Regions from separate parts of the Paenibacillus sp. FSL P2-0121 genome, predicted to be linked through region 1. Evidence: a T-box and tRNA genes for the amino acid it is inferred to sense, from the RefSeq annotation. Region 1 holds a T-box; the other holds one or more tRNA genes.
The links. The T-box of region 1 lies ahead of trpS (tryptophan--tRNA ligase). A T-box ahead of a tRNA ligase gene usually reads a tRNA of that ligase, here a tRNA-Trp.
Positions count from the first base shown of each region.

Region 2: it has a tRNA-Trp gene. The T-box ahead of trpS (tryptophan--tRNA ligase) is inferred to sense a tRNA for this amino acid. The anticodon was not compared.

Region 1 is NZ_CP150245.1:5,914,096-5,917,479, reverse strand. Features, by position in the region: gene MKY54_RS26090 (aldose 1-epimerase) at 103-1,077, opposite strand; T-box leader at 1,212-1,451, shown strand; gene trpS (tryptophan--tRNA ligase) at 1,515-2,501, shown strand; gene MKY54_RS26080 (hypothetical protein) at 2,504-2,692, opposite strand; gene MKY54_RS26075 (metal-dependent hydrolase) at 2,798-3,384, opposite strand, start outside.
Region 2 is NZ_CP150245.1:6,079,659-6,083,042, reverse strand. Features, by position in the region: rRNA gene MKY54_RS26790 (23S ribosomal RNA) at 1-554, shown strand, start outside; tRNA gene MKY54_RS26785 (tRNA-Asn) at 615-690, shown strand; tRNA gene MKY54_RS26780 (tRNA-Ser) at 694-786, shown strand; tRNA gene MKY54_RS26775 (tRNA-Glu) at 805-879, shown strand; tRNA gene MKY54_RS26770 (tRNA-Val) at 935-1,010, shown strand; tRNA gene MKY54_RS26765 (tRNA-Met) at 1,028-1,104, shown strand; tRNA gene MKY54_RS26760 (tRNA-Asp) at 1,130-1,207, shown strand; tRNA gene MKY54_RS26755 (tRNA-Phe) at 1,218-1,293, shown strand; tRNA gene MKY54_RS26750 (tRNA-Thr) at 1,322-1,397, shown strand; tRNA gene MKY54_RS26745 (tRNA-Tyr) at 1,403-1,488, shown strand; tRNA gene MKY54_RS26740 (tRNA-Trp) at 1,495-1,568, shown strand; tRNA gene MKY54_RS26735 (tRNA-His) at 1,592-1,667, shown strand; tRNA gene MKY54_RS26730 (tRNA-His) at 1,711-1,786, shown strand; tRNA gene MKY54_RS26725 (tRNA-Gln) at 1,806-1,880, shown strand; tRNA gene MKY54_RS26720 (tRNA-Gly) at 1,887-1,961, shown strand; tRNA gene MKY54_RS26715 (tRNA-Cys) at 1,971-2,044, shown strand; tRNA gene MKY54_RS26710 (tRNA-Leu) at 2,059-2,137, shown strand; gene MKY54_RS26705 (AraC family transcriptional regulator) at 2,273-3,028, opposite strand; gene MKY54_RS26700 (BMP family ABC transporter substrate-binding protein) at 3,356-3,384, shown strand, end outside.

The DNA.
Region 1 (3,384 bases):
ATTAAAAGTAAGGGTAGAAAGCCCAAATAACTAAGCTCGCACAAAAAAATCGGCCTTCTCTTACGTAAACGCAAGGGAAGACCGATATAATGTATATCTGCTTTAATTCTCGGGATAGATCATTTCCAGCATAGTGGACAGCTCAAGACTTTGACCTGGTTCTACCTTCAGCAAGCCCGTGAAGGAAGGGTCATCGGAAACGTTAGGAGCATCCGGGAGCCAGGTGTAAGGTTCGATGCACAGAAATTGATCGGCCGGCCCTTTGGTATACAGGACCCAGTGACGGAAATGATTCTCGTCAGCTGTATAACGAAGACCATAACCATCATCGCGTAATAGCAAGGCTTCTACGGGCTGCTTGTCACCAATACGTAGAGCAGTATCAAAATTAGTTCCCTGGAGGTTGATTCCAGAGTTTAGTGAATCTAGATCACCAAGTGGAATTAGATTGCCGCTAGGGAGCAATTCATCGTTTAGTTCATAAATGCTGTTTACGGGCAGCTTGAGATTCCAGCGTTCAGGTTCTCCATCGATCATAAACCAGGTGTGATAGCCGATCCCAAAGGGAATACGATGATCGCCGAGATTTGTAACCTTTAAAGTCTGGCTGAGCCGGGCATCCTGAAGCCTGAATGTCATTTCGAATTTGAGTGGAATGGGAAATTGCTCCATCCAGTGCGGATCATCTTCAGTAAGGAATTCAGTAGTGACTGCACAACCGTCCTCGTCTTCTTCAATATCGCTGACACACCAGGATTGAGTCCGGTGTAGACCATGGATATGATTGTCACCAGCGGTATTCTGGTCAAATTGATAACTTGTACCCTCGAATTGAAATTTTCCTTTACGAATTCTTCCGGGTGGAATTAAGAGCGGGATGCCAAAATGGTAAGGTTTTTGCATAAAGAAAGCTTGATCGCTTTCATCAGGCCGCCGCAGAATTTCCCGTTGTTCTTTTACATCAAACAATGAAATCACGTTGTTTCCTAGTCGCGGCAAAAGCGTGACTTCCAGTTCGCGGCTGTGCAAAATATAAGTATCATAACCGCCCCACTGCCCTTTGGTCACCTGTTTCATGAGATATGCTCCTTTATCGTAACTGTAATCGAATAGAACATGGATAACCTTATCATAACAGATTTATGCGGAAGTGGTTAAGTGATTTGACAACTTCTCTTTATGGTTCTATGATGAAGGCATTAAATTATGATGAGAATGTGATGACGGGGACAAGTAGACAGGAAATGCACCTTCAGAAAGCCGGTGGTTGATGCGAACCGGTAGGACACTCCTGATGAATGGACCCCTGAGCGCCGCGCTTGAACGGGAGCAAGATGCCCTAGTAGACCGGCCGGATCTTCCCCGTTAACGGAAGACTAAGGCTGTTTCCTTTTGACTATACAAAGGTTAAGCAGCGAATAAGGGTGGCACCACGGTCTCACGTCCCTTGCGGATGAGGCTTTTTTTGCGTTCTCGGAAATTGGAAATCACATCTAACGGAGGTCTATATTATGTTGAAAAAAGTAATGTCAGGCATACAACCGAGCGGTTCTCTAACTTTGGGTAACTATATCGGAGCGCTGAAAAATTTTGTGAAGCTGCAAGACGATCATCAATGTTTCTTTATGGTTGTCGATATGCATGCGATCACCGTTGCTCAAGATCCTGCGGCACTGCGTGAGCAGTCTGAAGCTGTAGCTGCACTCTTTATCGCGGCAGGAATTGATCCTGTGCGTTCGAATGTATATATGCAGTCTCATGTGCCTCAGCATGCGGAATTGGGCTGGATCATGACTACGCTGACGGCAATGGGCGAGCTTGAGCGTATGACACAGTTCAAAGATAAATCATCAGGTAAGGATTCAGTTGGCGCGGGCCTATTCGTATATCCTTCTTTAATGGCAGCAGATATTCTTGTTTATAATGCGGATCTTGTGCCAGTAGGTGAAGATCAGAAGCAGCACTTGGAGTTGACCCGTGATTTAGCTGGCCGATTCAATAACCGTTTTGGCGAATTCTTTACGATTCCTGAACCGTATATCCCTGAAGTGGGCGCACGCATTATGTCTCTGGATGATGGCACTAAAAAAATGAGCAAGAGCAGCCCGAATGCAGGCAGCTATATTGCCCTGTTGGATTCGCCGGATGTGATCCGTAAAAAAATCAGCCGCGCAACGACTGATTCTGGACGTGAAGTGATCTTTGATCCGGCTAACAAGCCAGAGATTAGTAACTTGATGAGTATTTACTCGGAATGTTCTGGAATGTCCCTTCAGCAAATTGCCGATCGTTATGAGGGACAAATGTATGGTGGCTTTAAGAAGGATCTTGGGGAAGTGGTTGTATCCACACTTGAGCCTTTGCAACAAAGATATCATGAAATTCGCAGTTCAGGTGCGATCACTGATATTCTTGCCGAAGGTGCTGAACGCGCACGTATTGTTGCAGCTGAGACGTTGAATGGCGTAAAAGAGCGGATGGGCTTTCTGCCAGCTCGTTAATCTTAGTCAGAGCTTAAGCTTTCCTGTTTGCGTCTAATTCTGGCTTTGAGGATAAATCCCCAGCCAATATTCATTACGCAAAGAAAACCAAGCAGAAGTGCCAGCCAGAAGCTATAGCTGATCGCGATTGAAGCGGCAGTGAGAATAAGAATAGAAGAACAAGCGAACCAAAGTGAGAGTCCTTTACCCATTAAGAGCCTTCCTTTCCGTGTCTGCTAAAATGAATCCCGGAGTATTATAAAATACTCCGGGATTTTTTGTGATTATAGAATAGATCTCTCAGTAAGTCTACAGTTTCATCGTAAAGAACCAGGGTCGATGGAAAATCGTTTGTCGAGCTTATCACTGCTAAGCCAGCCTACATAAGTATTTAAAGGTTTATATTGGTTATCCATAACTAATACAGCCACAAAAGGGTATTGTTTGCGGTGTAAATAACGAACGTCTCCCCAGCGCACCATATATCCTGAAGGAAGCTCCTCCACTTCGGCAACCGCATAAGAGGTGAAATATAGAAAGGACTGAATATCTGGATGCGACTTGGATATTTCGACAGCGGGATGATTCGAGCAGACCGCATGTTTGAACCATTCCAGGCGGTTGTTCAGTAGCTGTCCAACGTCATAGCTGCCGTCTTTTTTCACTTTAACTACGTTCCAGCGTTTAAGTGAAATTGTAGGGATTACAATATAACGTTCACCAGCATTATGGTGTATATCTTTAAGCTTGATGTTTCGTGTAAGGCGGGCATGAACAACCGTTCTCCAAATATAATAAAGAATGGTACAGGCATAAAGCGTAATAAATAAAGGTTTGGGCGGCACAATCCCAGTGATCCAGAGTAGAATAGCTGCGATATGGCTGCCAAAAATAAATGGATCGA
Region 2 (3,384 bases), 170 kb from region 1:
GGAGCTTGACTGCGAGACCTACAAGTCGAGCAGGGACGAAAGTCGGACTTAGTGATCCGGTGGTACCGCATGGAAGGGCCATCGCTCAACGGATAAAAGCTACCCTGGGGATAACAGGCTTATCTCCCCCAAGAGTCCACATCGACGGGGAGGTTTGGCACCTCGATGTCGGCTCATCGCATCCTGGGGCTGAAGTAGGTCCCAAGGGTTGGGCTGTTCGCCCATTAAAGCGGTACGCGAGCTGGGTTCAGAACGTCGTGAGACAGTTCGGTCCCTATCTGTCGTGGGCGCAGGAAATTTGAGAGGAGCTGTCCTTAGTACGAGAGGACCGGGATGGACGTACCGCTGGTGCACCAGTTGTTCCGCCAGGAGCATGGCTGGGTAGCTACGTACGGACGGGATAAGCGCTGAAAGCATCTAAGCGTGAAGCCCCCCTCAAGATGAGATTTCCCAATTAGTAAGACCCCTTGAAGACGACGAGGTAGATAGGTTGGAGGTGGAAGTGCAGTAATGCATGGAGCTGACCAATACTAATCGGTCGAGGGCTTATCCTATACGTAGAATGCAGATTCGTTTCGGATTCAGTTTTCAGGCATCAAGCCTGGTATGAATATTCCCTGATAGCTCAGTTGGTAGAGCACTCGACTGTTAATCGAGTTGTCACAGGTTCGAGTCCTGTTCGGGGAGCCATATGGAGAGGTGTCCGAGTTTGGCCGAAGGAGCACGATTGGAAATCGTGTAGGCGCCACAAGCGTCTCGAGGGTTCGAATCCCTCTCTCTCCGCCACAAATTTTTAATTAGTATGGCCCGTTGGTCAAGGGGTTAAGACACCTCCCTTTCACGGAGGTAACATGGGTTCGAATCCCATACGGGTCACCAAATTTTCACTTGATTTATCCTAGTGGACTTTGGTACAATAACAATTGTTGTTTATGGAGGCTTAGCTCAGCTGGGAGAGCATCTGCCTTACAAGCAGAGGGTCGGGGGTTCGATCCCCTCAGCCTCCACCATAACACTTTCTTACTGACGCGGGGTGGAGCAGCCCGGTAGCTCGTCGGGCTCATAACCCGAAGGCCGCAGGTTCAAATCCTGCCCCCGCAACCAATTAACTTAAGCAATTATATCTTTTGGAACCGTGGTGTAGTTGGCCTAACATGCCTGCCTGTCACGCAGGAGATCGCGGGTTCGAATCCCGTCGGTTCCGCCATTTTCATCATGGCTCGGTAGCTCAGTCGGTAGAGCAGAGGACTGAAAATCCTCGTGTCGGCGGTTCGATTCCGTCCCGAGCCACCATTTATCATCACAAAAGAATGAGTGCCATGCCGGTGTAGCTCAATTGGTAGAGCAACTGACTTGTAATCAGTAGGTTGGGGGTTCAAGTCCTCTCGCCGGCACCATCCTTGGAGGATTAGCGAAGTGGCCAAACGCATCAGACTGTAAATCTGCTCACGTGAGTGTTCGGTGGTTCGAATCCATCATCCTCCACCAGTTTTTAGGGGCATAGTTTAAAGGTAGAACAACGGTCTCCAAAACCGTTGGTGTGGGTTCAATTCCTGCTGCCCCTGCCAAGTTCTTTCTAAAGTTTAATATGGCGGCCGTGGCGAAGGGGTTAACGCACCGGATTGTGGTTCCGGCATTCGTGGGTTCGAGACCCATCGGCCGCCCCATTTACTTTAAAATGAATAATGGCAACAATATCAACTTAATATGGCGACTGTGGCGAAGGGGTTAACGCACCGGATTGTGGTTCCGGCATTCGTGGGTTCGAGACCCATCAGTCGCCCCATTTTACTTTAAAATGTTATTGGGGATTAGCCAAGCGGTAAGGCAACGGACTTTGACTCCGTCACTCATAGGTTCGAATCCTATATCCCCAGCCATTTTATGCGGACGTGGCTCAGCGGTAGAGCATCGCCTTGCCAAGGCGAGGGTCGCGGGTTCGATTCCCGTCGTCCGCTCCAAGTTTTCATGGCGCCATAGCCAAGTGGTAAGGCAAAGCTCTGCAAAAGCTTTATCCCCAGTTCAAATCTGGGTGGCGCCTCCATTTAGTTCATATGTGCCGGCGTGGCGGAATGGCAGACGCGCTCGACTCAAAATCGAGTGGGAAACCGTGGAGGTTCGAGTCCTCTCGCCGGTATCTTAAAAAGGTTTGTAAGAATGCTTTTATAAGCAATCTTACAAACCTTTTTCTTTATGTCCTTGGGTTTACAGCAGTAAGCCGTTGAATAGAGAGTTTCTCTATTTCAACGGCTTTTTTTAATCTGATTAGTGATTAACCTGATTGATTATTAATGCGGAATGCTCGCGGGGTAAGACCTATTTCTCGTTTGAACATATTGCAGAATTGGGCATCGTTCACAAAACCTGCAGCAGCAGATACTTCAGAGATTTGCATCTGAGTATGACGTAATAGAGATTTTGCATAATCCAGGCGTTTTAACAGCAAATACCGCAGGGGTGAAGACCCGAAACGTTCTTTAAATAGATGGCGAAAACGATCGTAACTATATCCGGACATTTCTGATAGTGTTTCGACGGACAATTTATGGCGATAATGCTCATTCATATAATTAAGGACATATTGTACTCGATCTTCTGTTGGGGATTGATATCCAGAGGCACTAAGAAGCCTCATAAGATGGACGGTAATCTCGCTCATTTGTAGGTTTAGAAGCTCAGAGAATCCGTCTTGCTTGCGTGTAAACTCTGCTTTCATTCGCAGCAGGATTTGAAGAACGGTCTGATCTTTATCATCTTCATATACGCCGAGCAGATTACTCATATTGGGGTGTTCTGAGTGGAAGCCTACAAATAATACATTTGCATCCTCACGGTGGTGCTCGTCATGTTTATGATTGGGTGGCACAAGCGCGAAAGAAGAGGAGCGAAAATGGTAACTTCGTGGGCCAACATTGGTTGTCCCTACCCCCTGTAAATAATAGACTAGTTCGTAGCATTCATGCTGGTGTGGAGGGATATAAGTATTTAGCTCATGTGTGGCACTTACAATATATAGAACACGATCCATGATGATCCTCCAATACTTATGTTTTAGCCGAATCGTACAAAACAATGACCGAAATCATATAATTATTTTTAATAATATTTGTTATGATCGTATCAATAAATCCGAAAGTTCGCAACCTGACTGGCCATCTCGTTCGGAAATAAAGCGGATTATTAATAATAATGGTATTTTTATTGCTATTTTTGAGCCTAAACGTTAAGTTTATTACTTTTAATGATACTTTATTTGGAAAAAAGAGAATTTCCATTTGAACCGTGAATTATACAATGGGTGAAGATGGGATTCTGCGGATTACTAACCAACTAAAATTAGGGGTGGAATAGAGTAATGAATAAAAAAGTTCTTTCTTTGTTGTT